2 regions of the Abiotrophia defectiva ATCC 49176 genome follow, and region 1 is predicted to be linked to the other one. Evidence: predicted binding sites of a transcription regulator. Region 1 holds the regulator's gene; the other holds the start of a gene.

Evidence for each region. The regulator LexA, encoded in region 1, represses DNA repair genes until DNA is damaged. The targets are predictions, from matches to a motif close to CNAACANNTGTTNG.
Region 2: a site for LexA is predicted at 1,952-1,965, ahead of dinB (DNA polymerase IV). Genes of this name have one in related genera too.

Annotation. Positions count from the first base shown of each region.
Region 1 is NZ_CP146287.1:930,945-938,258, reverse strand. Features, by position in the region: gene rseP (RIP metalloprotease RseP) at 1-67, opposite strand, end outside; gene V7R82_RS04435 (phosphatidate cytidylyltransferase) at 197-991, opposite strand; gene V7R82_RS04430 (isoprenyl transferase) at 988-1,719, opposite strand; gene V7R82_RS04425 (YitT family protein) at 1,829-2,734, opposite strand; gene V7R82_RS04420 (hypothetical protein) at 2,741-3,181, opposite strand; gene V7R82_RS04415 (YneF family protein) at 3,309-3,524, opposite strand; gene V7R82_RS04410 (DUF896 family protein) at 3,592-3,843, opposite strand; gene lexA (transcriptional repressor LexA) at 3,925-4,542, shown strand; gene V7R82_RS04400 (adenine phosphoribosyltransferase) at 4,596-5,108, opposite strand; gene recJ (single-stranded-DNA-specific exonuclease RecJ) at 5,108-7,314, opposite strand, start outside.
Region 2 is NZ_CP146287.1:1,349,351-1,356,664, forward strand. Features, by position in the region: gene V7R82_RS06295 (DRTGG domain-containing protein) at 1-708, opposite strand, end outside; gene dinB (DNA polymerase IV) at 789-1,910, opposite strand; gene V7R82_RS06305 (ABC transporter ATP-binding protein) at 2,041-2,889, opposite strand; gene V7R82_RS06310 (hypothetical protein) at 2,886-5,315, opposite strand; gene lacG (6-phospho-beta-galactosidase) at 5,524-6,930, opposite strand; gene V7R82_RS06320 (lactose-specific PTS transporter subunit EIIC) at 6,943-7,314, opposite strand, start outside.

The DNA.
Region 1 (7,314 bases):
AATGGCCGAATTCATGAATACTTACGATCACGGTAAAAACAAGTAAAAATACAATCAATGCTTGCATGGTCAACATCCTTTATCTATTTCAATTCAAAAATTTACTTAACTTAACCTCTTAAATATACCCTAATTAGGCCCATAATGCAAAAATAGTCAACCAAACTCAAAGGATAGAGTTTGGTTGACATGAGCACTATTTTAACCAGTTAAACCAGGTCATGAGTAGAAAACTGGTAAAAAGGGTTGAATCAAAGCGATCTAAGACCCCGCCATGGCCCGGCAGGAACTTACCAGAGTCCTTGACCCCAAAATGCCGCTTAAAGGCTGACTCTACCAAATCTCCTAGCTGACCTAAAACTGACAAGGCCATGGCCAGTAAAATATAGTGCTCTGAGCCCCCTAAATGTGGATCGAAGAAGTAATTATAGAGCACTGCGATGACGACCGCACTGACAATTCCACCTAGCGAACCTTCAATGGTCTTATTAGGACTCAATTGAGGCGCTAGCTTATGCTTGCCGAAACGTCGGCCAACGATATAAGCCCCAGAATCCGTTGCAAAAATAATTGCAAATTGGAAAATAACTAAGTCCAAACTAATTTGTCGTAACTCAATCAAGTAACGGAAGCCATAGCCAATGTAGAGGGCACCAAAAATCAAAAGAGCTGCTTCTTCAATGTTAAAGGTCTTGTACTCGTAGACCGTCAGGACTAAAAGCAACATACAGCAAATATAGAAGAGATAGGTAAATTTAAGACCTGGAATCAAGGCAGATTGATAGTTACTGGGCAGTATCATGAGGGCAACCGCAATGGTTGCAATGACCCCGACCAAGTTGAAGTATTCAATCTTCTTCATATTGGCTAATTCAAATAAGGCCATAACCCCTAAAATTAAGAACATGCCCGTAAAAACCTTGCCCCCTACCACCACAACCGGAATCAGGACGGCCAAGGCCGCTAGGGCGCTGATTACTCTTACTTTCATTCAGTATCCAACACCTTTCCAAATCGTCGTTGTCGGCTGGCATAGACCGCTAGGGCTTGGTCAAAATCGCCTTCATCAAAATCAGGCCACAAACGTTCAGTGAAATAGAACTCACTATAAGCCGCCTGCCAGAGTAGGAAGTTGCTGAGACGCTCTTCCCCACTGGTCCGGATAATCAAGTCCGGATTGGCTAATGAACCAAACTTGGCAGTTTCTAAATTTTGGCCAATTAAGTCAGGGGTGATGTCTTCCGGCTTCAAAGTGCCCTCAGCTACCTGACGGGCTAAAGTCTGAACCGCATGGCAAAGTTCGTCTTGAGAGCCATAGTTGATGGCAAAGTTCAAAATCAGGCCAGTACAATGAGCCGTATCGGCAATAGCTTGCTTGAGGACCTTGCGAGTGGCTTCTGGCAGTCCTTCCAAGTCACCAATGGTCTCTACCCGCACATTCTGTTCCAATAACTCAGGCACAAACTTGGCAAAAAACTCCTTAGGCAACTTCATCAAGAAGCTGACTTCTTGTTCAGGTCGTTTCCAGTTCTCAGTTGAGAAGGCATAGACCGTCAGCATCTTAACGCCCAGTTGATTGGCACGTTTGGTGATTTTCTTAATGGTATCGACACCTTTTTTGTGTCCTGCTACCCGAGGTAGGAAGCGTTTCTTAGCCCATCGGCCATTTCCATCCATAATGAGCGCAACGTGCGCAGGTACCTTACTTAAGTCAGCCATGCCAAGCCCTCCTGTCTTCAAATTCCACTATATTATAACAAACTCTGCCTCTGATTGAAACGATTTAAACTAAAAATCCCCTCTGAAACTATCAGAAGGGATTTGATCATTAAACAACTGATTCTTTTCTAAAGTCGGCCTGTTGCTGACGATTTAAGAAATTACCGGTCACCATGGTGGACTGGACCACATTAATGAAGGCCTGGGAATCAACTGAAAGCACTGCTTGCTGCAAATCATAGAGTTCATAACGACTTAAGACTACCATTAGGACTTGCTTGGGCTGATGCGAAAAGGCACCCTGCCCTTCTAAGAGAGTGACGCCACGGATGACCCGCTCCTGAATGGCCTTGACCACTTGGTTAGGGTCTTGGCAAATCACAAAAGCAGTCAAACGTTGCTCACCTGTATGGATAGCATCAATAACCATGCCTGCAATAAAGATGGCAATACAACTGTAGAGAGCATATTCCCAACTATTAAGGAAGCCAGCTCCAACTATGACCAAACCATTGGTCAAAAAGGACATAAAGCCGACATTGCGCCCTGTTTTCTTAGCAATCAAGAGGGCAATAATATCAAAGCCTCCACTGGACATACCAAACTTAATCAAGAGCCCGACCCCGATACCCGAAATCACCCCACCAGCGATTGCAGCTAACAAGGTATTATCGGTCACTTGTTGAATCGGCACCCAGTTACTTACTAAGGTGGACAGGAAAATACTGGTCACGGTCAAGATTGAAAAACGCCGTCCTAGATAGAGCCAACTCAGAATCATCAAGGGAATATTGAGAATGAAATAGAGATTACCAGCCGTTAAGAGATTCGCTAGGGGCGTATCCTTGAAGATGGCCAAGATAATTTGCGCCAAGCCAGGCACGCCATTAGAAAAAATCAGATTAGGAACATAGAATAAGTTGAGGGCAACTGCAAAACATAGGGCTGAAAGCCATAATACGACACCGGACAGGATTCTTTGTCCTTGACTGGAGCGAACAAAAGACGTCAGCATGAAGTGTTACACCTCAGCAGAAGGTCCTAAACCAGCAGTTAAGGCTTCTACCATATCCTTCGCAATAGCTGAACCATAGACAATGGTTTCATAGAGCGGTTGTGGGTCCACGCTAGCCCGCATCAAGTTACGTTGGAAGATTTCCCCATCACCCGCTAAATAAAGGGCAAAATAACCGGTACGAGTTTCATTTAATTCGTTAATCAATTCCAAGGCTTGCGCACGTTGCTTATAGTCTTTCAACATGTGAACATGGCGGTAGATGACTTGAGCATCACAATATGGTAAATCTGAATTTTGAACAATGACTTCCACAATCAAGTCCCGAACTGGGGTTACACCAAAACGGAAACGATAGAGATGGTGGCCTCCTTCAATCTCCAAGTATTCAGCTGGTAGTTCTTTCTCAGCAATGAGTTTGTCGAAATTTTCCTTGATAATAGACATAGAGCTTCCTCCTCAATTTGACTTTCAATACTCTTATAGTGTACCACGTTTGCTAGGACTTTTCATCTGTAAGTAAAGCGCCTAGATAAGAAAAAGTCCACCATTAGGCGGACTTTGATTCTCTTGATTATTGACGAACCTTCATTTGGGCCATGATTTGTTGAACCTTCTTCTTAGATGGTTTTTGACCCATTGAAGCCATCATTTGCGTAATCATGCGCTCATCAATTGGTGGGTTTTCCTTAAAGTATTTCATCATGTAACGGCGCGCCATAAAGAAGCCACCAACAAATCCACCGATTAAGGCGACTACGACAATGATTAACCAAATCCATGTTTGCACTGCCTTCTCCTCACTTTCTTTTCATATTACTCTTCTATTTTACACAACTTTCCGTCAAAAGCCTAGTCTAATCTTCTAAATGACGGTTATGAATTTTCTTTTCTTTTTGAATCTGTTTGAGTTTGTCAGGGGTCACATCGGTCCCCTCTTGGTCGACAATCTTCATACCTTCAATATGATTGCGCATGCCATGGCGTAAGCTAGCCAAGTATTCTTGGCGTAAAGCCGCTTGTTCTTGGGCTTCTTCAGGGTTTAAACCCTCACTTTTCTTCTTACGTGCTAAGACATTGATGCGCTCAATTTTTTCTGGTGATAACATTAGACACCTCCACGAACATTCGTTTGCATTTTGATTGATAAGTGTGCTATAATAGGCTTAAGATATAAGGAAGGTGAGGACATGACGACATTATCCACTAAGCAATTAACCATACTCTCATGTATCCATGAGGCCATTGAAGCCAACGGCTATCCCCCTACTGTTCGGGAAATCGGTGCAGCAGTAGGACTTGCTTCTACTTCAACTGTACACGGCCATCTAGCACGTTTAGAACGGGCTGGTTATATTATTCGTGACGCCAGCAAGACTCGAGCCATCGAACTTTCTCCCCTAGCCCAGGAAGCCTTGGGCATCCAGCCCCAACAAATTCCCTTGCTAGGTCAAGTAGCCGCAGGTGCGCCTATTCTGGCCATTGAACATGCCACAGATTACTACCCTATCCCACCTGGCCTAGAGCGCTATGAACCTAGCGAACTCTTCATGCTAGAGATTAAGGGTGAATCCATGGTTAATATTGGGATTCTAGATGGAGATTACATTACAGTCCGCCGTCAAGCAAGCGCCAATAATGGTGACGTCGTAGTTGCTATGACCGAGGATAATGAAGCCACCTGTAAGACCTTCTTCAAGAAGTCCGATCACGTCATCTTACGGCCAGAAAATGACCACATGGACGATATCATTCTGCCTCAGGTGACCATCCTGGGTAAGGTTGTCTCCCTTTACCGTTATTTCTAAGTCTCTTAAAGCCATGCCCTCAGTCTATGACTGGGGGCATATTTTTGATGTTTTTAGTATTGCATTAAAGCCTTGTAGTCGTAGCCTGCTAATTTTTCTTTCCCGTTTAAGTCAACGAGTTCAATTAGGAAGGCACAACCAACGACAACGCCGCCTAATTTTTCAACTAGATCGATAGAGGCTTTAATGGTCCCACCTGTTGCCAAGAGGTCATCGGTGATGAGGACACGTTGGCCTGGTTTAATAGCATCTTCATGCATAGTTAAAGTTGCGGTACCATACTCCAATTCATAGTCTACATCGACCGTTGGGCGTGGTAGCTTGCCTTTCTTACGAACTGGTGCAAAACCAATCTCTAATTCATAAGCAACTGGGCAGCCCACGATAAAGCCGCGTGCTTCTGGACCTACAATCACATCTACTTGTAATTCACGGGCGTAGTCTACTAATTGTTTAACTGATTCGTGATAAGCTGGGCCATCTGCCATGAGAGGGGTAATATCACGGAAAACAATGCCTTCTTTTGGATAGTCCATGACTTTAGCAATATAATTCTTCAATTCCATTATGACTTAACTCCTAATTTTTTAACATATTCTTTTATTTGGTCGAGGGTGGCAAAGACTAAGACTTCTTCGCTGTCCATAGCGGCTTGATAAGCCCGGTAGGCAGCAGTTTCTTCCAAGTTAGTGTTCTGATGGCGACTAGCATCTTGGACTGCCACTTGTCCCTCTTCAATTGATACAAAACCTGCTTCATAGAAGACATGAAACATTAATTTGAGTTGAACTGGATTAATGGCCAGTCCTTGGCTGATTTCTGCTAACCTAGCCCGCAAATTGAAGGGCTCCTGGCTGACTAACCAGCGATAAAGCTTAGCGAAGTCAGCCCTTTGTGGCAGACCTGCCAAATATTTGGATTCTTGGGCATAGAGCACCAAGTAGAAGGCCTGCCAATCCTGACTAAGCACCAGCTGGTCGAAATCCAACATTTGCTTGGGTGGCTCTAAGAGCACTAGGCCTTGATAATGGGTAAGATTGGCTCCTTGAACTTCTTGATAGGTCATCAGAGCAGAACCGGGCTGAAGGCGAGAAGAAACTTGAGCCTTAACTGCCTCGCGCTGACATACATAGACAACTTGATCTAGCTGCCAGAGACGACCTTGTTGGCCACTTGCCCGCCAGTCATACCAGGCAGCACCTGAGACCCCAATATCAGACAGGAGCAATTGAGGGCTGACCCGATTCTGCCATTTGTTTAAGTCCAAATGACCTACAGCAGTCAGGCTATCTCCCACTTGTCGATCTCGCATGCGATCAGCAAAGTCAAAGCCAATGGCATTAAGCTCTTGCCCATCCTGTCCTAGGACTAGCTTAGCATGCTGGCTATTAGTCCCTATCAATCGCACCTGGTTAAGCTTTGCCTCCTCAAAAGCAAAGACTGGCTTATCATTATCCATACCGAAGGGACCCAGTAACTGGACTTCTTGGATGAAGTCAGTCCCTACTTCCGACAGCTTTAAGGACAAATCAATGGTCAAGGGCGCTTTTCTAGGCTCACTTTCTGCCTGAGCTTGAGCCTTGGCCTGCAAGGCTGAGACAAAGTCTTGCCATTGATCTTGATTAACTGTCATACCTGCCGCCTGGGCATGACCACCAAATTGGGCCAGATGCTCCTTAATATCGGTCAACCAGTCAAAGAGATGGACAGCTTCTGTTGAACGCCCACTCCCCTTGTATTGACCTTTATCTGCCTGATACTGGAAGATGAGGGCTGGACGCTGGTAGTGTTCGCTCAAGCGGCCGGCCACAATCCCAACAACTCCAGCTGGCCAGCTAGGGTCAGATTCAATAATAATATGAGGAATTGGCCCCTGACCCAGTCTTTGGCTAACCTGATCCATAATATTAGCAACCAAGTCCTTACGTTCCTGGTTTTTCTCGTTAATTAAGGCTAATAGCTCTTGGGCTTCTTCCTCATCCTGGGTTTTGAGCAGTTCCAAGGCTGGCGTCGGGTCGCCCAAACGACCAATCGCATTAAGCCGAGGCCCAATGGTAAAACCAATTGTGTCAGCCGTCATGTTTTCCATATCGACTTGCTCTTCTTCAAGCATTAATCGCAAGCCAATGCGCATGGTATCGCGCATGAGCTGGAGACCGCTCAGGACAAGGGTCCGGTTCTCGTCACGAAGGGAGACCACGTCACTGACAGTCCCAATGGCAGCTAATTCCACTAACTCCGTTGGCACTTCGCCTAATAAGGCTGTGGCCAACTTCAGGGCCACCCCTGCTCCACTCAAATCTGGGAAGGGATAATGGCCTTGTGGATGTCTGGGATGAATCACAGCATAGGCTGAAGGCAAGGTGGCTTGGACCTCATGGTGGTCCGTCACAATGACATCCACACCAGCCTGCATAGCCCATTCGATGGCTTCAAAACCTGCCACCCCATTATCGCAAGTCAAAATCAACTGAACGCCTTGTGCCACAAAGTCCTGATAGCGAGCCAAATTAGGCCCATAGCCATCCACCAAGCGATTGGGCACATAGTAAATAACTCGCGCACCCAACATCTCCAAGGTCTCATAGAGAATCAGAGTAGAGGTAATGCCATCAGCATCATAGTCACCGTAAATCAAGATAAGTTCTTGGTACTCGATGGCTGCCTGGATTCTTTCCACAGCGCGTTCCATGTCATAAAGTAGAAAAGCATCGTGGAAGGTTTGGGGCATCTGATTAGTCGCGTTCTTGATTTCTTCCAAAGTCTCAAGTC
Region 2 (7,314 bases), 420 kb from region 1:
CACCCCAATCAAACGTTGGTTATAGCAGACAGGAAAACGTTCCTGTCCCGTTTCTTCCATTAAGCGATTGAAGTCAGCTACCGAATCACTTGGCGCTAGAAGTGGCACCTGAGACAGTGGTGTGTAGATATCCCGAATGGTCATGATTTCCTTCTTAATCATCTGATCCGCCATGGACCGGTTGATGATGGTCGCTACCGTAAAGGTATCGAAGGTGGTGGAAATCACTGGCAAATTACGTTCATTGGCCAAACTAATGACCTGGTCACTGGCCTTGAAGCCCCCGGTAATGAGTACCGCCACGCCCTTTTCCAAGGCAAAGAGTTGGACGTCTTCCCGGTTCCCCACAATAATCAAGGAATCATCAGTAAAGTAACGCTCCATAGCGTCCTTGGTCATGGCCCCAATGATGAATTTAGACAGATGTTGGGTTAGCCCTTGGCTGCCGCCTTGGACCTCTCCTTCAATAATTTGCACCACTTCACCAAAGGTTAGCATTTCCGGCGAATATTTTTGCTTCTTCTCAATACGAATGGTCCCAACCCGCTCAATGGTCGAGACAATCCCTAGTACTTCGGCGTCCTTAATGGCCCGATAGGCCGTCCCTTCACTCATCTTGAGATGCTTGGCAATCCCTCGAACCGAGATTTTATCCCCGATGGGGAGGGATTCAATGTATTGGATAATCAGATCATGTTTGGTTGCCATATAGTCACCTTCTCTTTAGACACAAAATAACTGTTATACTTCATATTATAACAGTTATTTTAAAAAGTAACAGACCTGTTTTACATTTTTTCAAAAGATAATTGTGTATTGACCTTATCGAGCTGAATTAGCCCAGCCGTTGAGACACCTAGTAGGCGAACAGTCTTATGCAGATGCCCATGAAGCTCCCAGAGTTCCTGCACCGCTTGGCTAATCACCTCCACATCTTGGCTAGGAGAGCCCAAGGATAGTTGACGCGTTAAGGTCTCGAAATCATCATAGCGAATCTTAAGCGTCACGGTCTGGGCGTGGAAATTCTTGGCCTTTAAGATTGCCACCACCCGCTTAGTCAGCTGGGTCAAGGCATCTAGAACCCCCTCTTCTTCCGCCAGAAACTGAATGAAGGTAGTCTCCTTGCCAATGGACTTGCGCTCACGATGGGGCTGGACTGGCGCATCATGGACCCCCCGCACCTTGTAGTAGAGGGATTTTCCCATTTTACCAAAATGTTCAATCAGGTCTTCTAATTCAATTGCTCGCAAATCCGCCCCTGTCATAATCCCCCTCTGGTGAAAATAAGGTACTGACTGCCGCCCCACCCCATAGAACTTATCAATGGGTAGGTCATCTAAAAATTCCAAGGCTTGATCAGGTGTCACCACCGTAATGCCAAAGGGCTTACGGTAGTCAGAGGCAATTTTGGCTAGGAACTTGTTATAGGACACCCCAATCGAACAGGTTAGGTTGAGTTCTGCCTTAATTTGAGCTTGAATACGCTGGGCTAAGTAGGTCGCACTTTGGATGCCCAGCTTATTATGGGTCACATCCAGGTAGGCCTCGTCCAGGGACATGGGCTCAATCAAGTCCGTGTACTGGGCAAAAATCGCCCGAATCTGCTGAGACACTTCCTGATAGTGAGACCAATCGCCCGCAATAAAGACCGCATGGGGACAACGTTTAAAGGCTTCAGCAGCCGTCATGGCCGAATGGATGCCATATTCACGAGCCTTATAGTTGCAAGTAGAGACGATGCCCCGGCCACCAGTTAACTTAGGATGCTTGGCAATCACAATAGGTTTGTGAGCAATCGCTGGATTATCCCGCGCCTCGACATTGGCATAGAAGGCATCCATATCCACATGCAGTATCTTTCGTGATGTGTCCGGCACCGGATCCTTAAACTCTAAAATCCCATAGCGCATGATGCCCCTCCTCTCCCCTGTCATACTTCTCCTCTAGTATACGAAAATTTGTTCGTATTTTCAAGTAGTGAGCTTGCCCCAGACAGCAATAAAAGGCAAGTAGCTAGATAGCTTGCTTGCCTTTTTATCATCATTTCACTTCGAAAAGTTCACGGTAGACCTGTTCACTGCCAAACTGGCGAGGCTCCACTCCTATCAGAGTCAATCCCACTCGTTCCAAATCACCTAAAGCTTGGCTCAGTTGAGAGGCAGATACAAGAAAGCTATGATCCGATAAGCGGCGAATCCAATCATCGGCTAACTTTTCTTGAACAGTTACCACATAGTCACTCGTTTCACTTTGGGCCAAAGTGCGTTCAATAATTTTGCCTTCTTTGACGAATAGAATTCGGCGAGTCATTCGGTCGATTTCGTCAAGATTATGCGAAGAAATCAATACCGTCATCCCCTCTTCGCGATTAAGTTGCATCACTAACTCACGAATCCGAATCAGGCTAGTAGGATCTAAACCATTGTAAGGTTCATCCAGAAAGAGTACTTGTGGCCGGTGGAGAATAGCACAGGCAAAGAGCAAATGTTGCTTCATTCCCAAGGAATAGGTCCCTACTGCTTGATCTAGATACCCTATCATTCCTACACGCTCGGCCGTTTCAATAATGCTCTCTTTGGAGAGTCCCTGGGCTAAGGCTATATACTGAAGGTGGTCGTAACCCGTTAGTTGTGGATAGAGAACACTATTATCTTGCATGAACCCAATCTTACGATAAAGAGCTTTACCTGCTGGCATGTAAAGCCCAGCTACCTTTACTTGTCCCTCCGAATATGGCAATAAGCCCGTTAAGGCTGACAGCAAGGTCGTTTTACCTGCACCATTAGGTCCTACTAAGCCTACTACCTCCCCGGCCTTAATCTGAAAATTTAGCTGCTTCAAAATCGCTTTACTGCCGTAGGAAACACTAAGATTTTTTACTTCAATCATACTTGGTCACGTCCTTTCAGAGTAGAATGCAAGCATATATTCAAAAACAAGCCTGCAAGACCACAGACTACTAGGCCAGTCCAATGAGTCAAAAGACCTTGACCTAAAGAAACAGAGAGGCGTCCGTCCAATACCGGGGCTAAATCCAAGTAACGGAAGGGACTCATAGCCTGTGCCAGACTCGGCAATAAGAGAGTTGCCCCATAACCAATACCTAAGATTCCAGCGACTAAACTAATATAGATTGCAGTCGACTTAACCCATCTAGCAACAAAATGGCAAAGGCTATTAATAAAGTAAGTAACAGCAACAAACAGTGATAAAGCCTCTAGATAGTAATACCAGCTAGGCATTATCTCAAAAAATTGATGAGTACTTGGCACACGAAAGCGCTGACCAATCAAACCACCCCACTGTTGGCCATCTACTAAATATCTGACCTGAGGTAGCTGAATATGGCCTAAACCTGCTATTAAACTACCAGTCAAGGCAAGTAAGATAACTGACCCTAGCATTAGTAGAAACAGCTGTTGAAGGCTTAAGCGTCGACGCAATTTAAGGAGATGCTTCCTTGCTAGAGGCAAGGTTGCCTGGAATCGCCAGCGTCCGGTTTCTTTATCTAGCACAGTAGGCGCTACTAGGAAGATTACTAAAATAACCCAGAGTCCTAAATATAGACGATCTTCAAATAAGTTACCGACTATTCCTAGTGCAGTATAAGATTTCATAGGCTTGCTGACACGCGCTAGATAGGTTTCAAAGACCGCAATATCAATCGAAAGTGGTGGCTGGTCCTCACCACTTCTTGGTGATTGCTCATAATTTGGAATATAGAGCGTCCAATATGGACCACCAGGTAGCTGAAAATCAATCCCATAATTTCGTTTCCACTCGGCTAACTGATAATTGATGTATGCATTCGGCATAAAAATCCAGTCACGGATCGGCAATAAAGTTCTATCACCTTTGCCTTGTAGGAAGTCAACATCCTCTTTCAGTTCATCGTACTCCATTTCCGTGGCTAACTTGGTTTTCCCTTGTTTAAGTTCCTCAACAAGAGCTTCTTGGCGTTGAAAACTTGCTAGCGCTGCCTGATAGAGTTCTTCCGTTGGATAGGCCTGACGATAATCACTCAGATTAATCTTAAGAAACTCAGATTTTTGCGCAATGTTAGCTGCTTGTAATTGATGGTACTGAATCCCCTGTGAAACACCATAATAGAGGAAAAAGGCCAAGATGCACAAGCAAATTTGCCACCAAAGGTGACCTCGTAATAGCTTTAGCCATTCAAAACTTGTTTGGAAACGGCTAGAAGATAAGTCGTAACGGCGACGCGCTCGACCACGTTTAAGTACTACATAGGATAGGGTTACTATCACCCGCCAGACACCAAGTAAGAGACCGAAAAGAATTACCACTGTATAGAAAAATTCTAGGCTTGACTGGTGTAAAACAAAACCATTAATATCCCAGTAGCTAAAAATAGAATAAAAAGGATAGAAGTCAAAGAGGCGACTAAACTCAGCTAATAAAGTAACCGATACACCTAGACCTAGCCAAACTAATAAAAGCTCTTGTACCCATCGATTAATAAGTAGCAAAATAAGCCAGAAAAGAATTACCAGCCCTAACCAGAATAGATAGAGAGCCAAGATTCCCTGCCACAGGGGCCAACCAGGTGCCATAGGATAATGAAGTAAAGCCGTAAGGGGAAGTTGGTCAAAAAGAACATGATAGATAGCCCACCCAACTGCAATCGACAAACCATAGCCTAGTCCCAGGCACAAGAATACACCTAAGCGTCGGCTTAGCAAGCGACTATAAGGTATAGGTAAAGTTTTGAGAAAAGCCTGCTGATTAGCGAAGAAATCTCTTAGAAGTGGTAATCCTACTAAATATGAGAACAGCAAAAGTAGTGGAATTCCCAATAAATAAGGAGAGAGTTGTGTCATTAGATAGCTGGATTCTCGCGTTGTCTTAACATCCAAGCGACCTATTTGGTAATTGACTTGCCATTCGATAACAGGTAATTCTGCTTCTATCTGTTGACGCGAGATACTCAATAACTCCTTACCCTGATTATTGAGAGCTAATAGGGTTCTCCATATAGAGAGCTTGTCCTGGTTCACTCGATCCCATTCTTCATAATAGGCCGCCACACTGTAATCAAAACGTGTCTTTTCTGCTTCCTTCAAGCTAACTAAAAGTGGATTTTCCTCTGATACCCCCTGCCTTTGCATGTTGGAGATGGACCAGTTCAAATCTGAAGCCAAACGATTGGCCTGTTGACGCTCTTGATGTCTTAGGTCATGACTAACCTGTCCACGATATAGTCCTAGCCCTAGCATGGTCACAAGTGGCAAGATTAAGAGTAAGTAGACAAAGCGGTGATTCTTTATAAAGTGCCTAAGCTCTAGTTTGAACATTTTGCGACCTCCTCAAGGCTAGAATAGGTATAGATTAAAAAAACATTAAATATTAGTTAGATTGTATCCGATTTCCCGCTTGCTTTCAAGATAATTTTATCCCACTTGAATAAAATCTAATGTCCGTTTAGCCAATGTTCGTAAAAGAGCACGCACCAGACATCCATGAAATGTCTGGTACGTGCTCAACAAGAATTACTTCAATTCTCTATTTAATTTCTAAAGTCTGTGCCAGGTCGCGATACCAATAAGCACTCTTCTTAGGATAGCGTTTCTGCGTTTCGAAATCTACATAGAATAGGCCATAGCGTTTCTCATAACCATTAGACCAGGAGAACACATCCATTAAAGACCAAATGAAGTAGCCCTTGACATTGGCCCCGTCTTGAATGGCATCAGCTAAGACTGACAGATGCTGTTTGACATAGTCAATACGCGCATCATCATAGACCGTCTCATCCACGAATTCATCTTTATAGCCTAAACCATTCTCGGTAATATAGATTTTCTTATAGTTAGGATAGTCTTTTACAACTCGCATAATTTGATCGTAGAGGCCCTTTGGATAAATCATCCAATCCCAATCGGTACGCGGAACATCGACATCAAACTCACGACGACCGACACCCTTAATTTGGTATTTAGAGCCGCCTTTATCGCCCTTAGAGTTGTGAGTAATCTCAGTTTCTCCCTCAAATTCACGCATCCAGTCACTCATGTAATAGTTAATGCCCAGGAAATCGTTGAGATCTTTTGCTGCCTTAAGGCAGTCGAAATCTTCTTCCCTGAGATCCAACTGACCACCATTGACGGCTAGAATGTGGTGAACGCCATTCATAGTTGCTTCCGAATAATGCCCTAAGTATGTAGCATCCAAGATAAATTTATTATGGATTATATCCTCAAGCTCAGCAGCTCGAACATCCCCAGGATTTTCAGGATTATAAGGATACTTCGTTGGCAAGGCGTGTACCACACCAATCTCACCGGGGTAGCCTAACTGCTTGTAGAGGCTAACTGCCTTGGCGTGAGCCACCATCATATTGTGATGTGATTGGAAGACTTTCTCGAAGTCATATTGAATACCCGGAGGGAATTTACCCACCAAGTACTGACCATCACCGATTGGCCCAATCTCATTAAAGGTTGTCCAATAACGAACCTCTGAGAATTCCTTAAAGCAAAATGCCGCATAATCAACAAAGTGCTGAATGGTCTCTCGGTTAAGGAAGTCCCCTTTTGAGTGTAATGCTTCTGGGGTATCAAAGTGATGCAGAGTTACAAAAGGCTCAACGTGTCGTTTATGGCACTCTTGGAAGAGGCGATGATAGAAATCGACCCCTTTTTGATTTACCTTCCCATAACCTTCTGGAAAAATACGTGACCAGGCGATTGAAATTCTGATACCATTGACACCAAACTCCTCAGCCAATTTCAAGTCAACTGGGTATTGATGGTAGAAGTCACTTGCCGGTTCAGCTGTATACCAATAATTGTCTGCTAAGTATTTATCCCATGCTACTGGCCCCTTGCCATCAGTATGGGTAGCCCCCTCCGCCTGATAGGCGGCAGTGGCTCCTCCGAAAATAAAGTCTTTGGGTAATGTCTTGGTCATAGAGAACGCCTCCTAGGATTCAAACTGTTGTTTTACGAAATCTAGAGCTCCTTGCCCATCACGCGTTAATTTAATATATTGTGCCCCTTCCGTCTTAGCTAACTTAATGCCAAGACGATCTGTTTCGGCTTTCATGTCTTCATAGTTAGAAGCTACTTGAGGTGCTAAGATAACTAATTGGTACTCAGGTAAGATCTCACGGTGAGCGCCATAGCTACCAGCAGCCGCCGTTACAGGTACACCATATTCTTTGGCTGCCTTGGTCAAAGCATTGGCTAGAAGACCACTTGTCCCACCGCCGGCACAGAGAACCAAGACATTGGTTTGTTCCGTAATAGTTGCTTCAGACTTAGCATCAACGCCAGCTTTTTCAAGAATAGCATC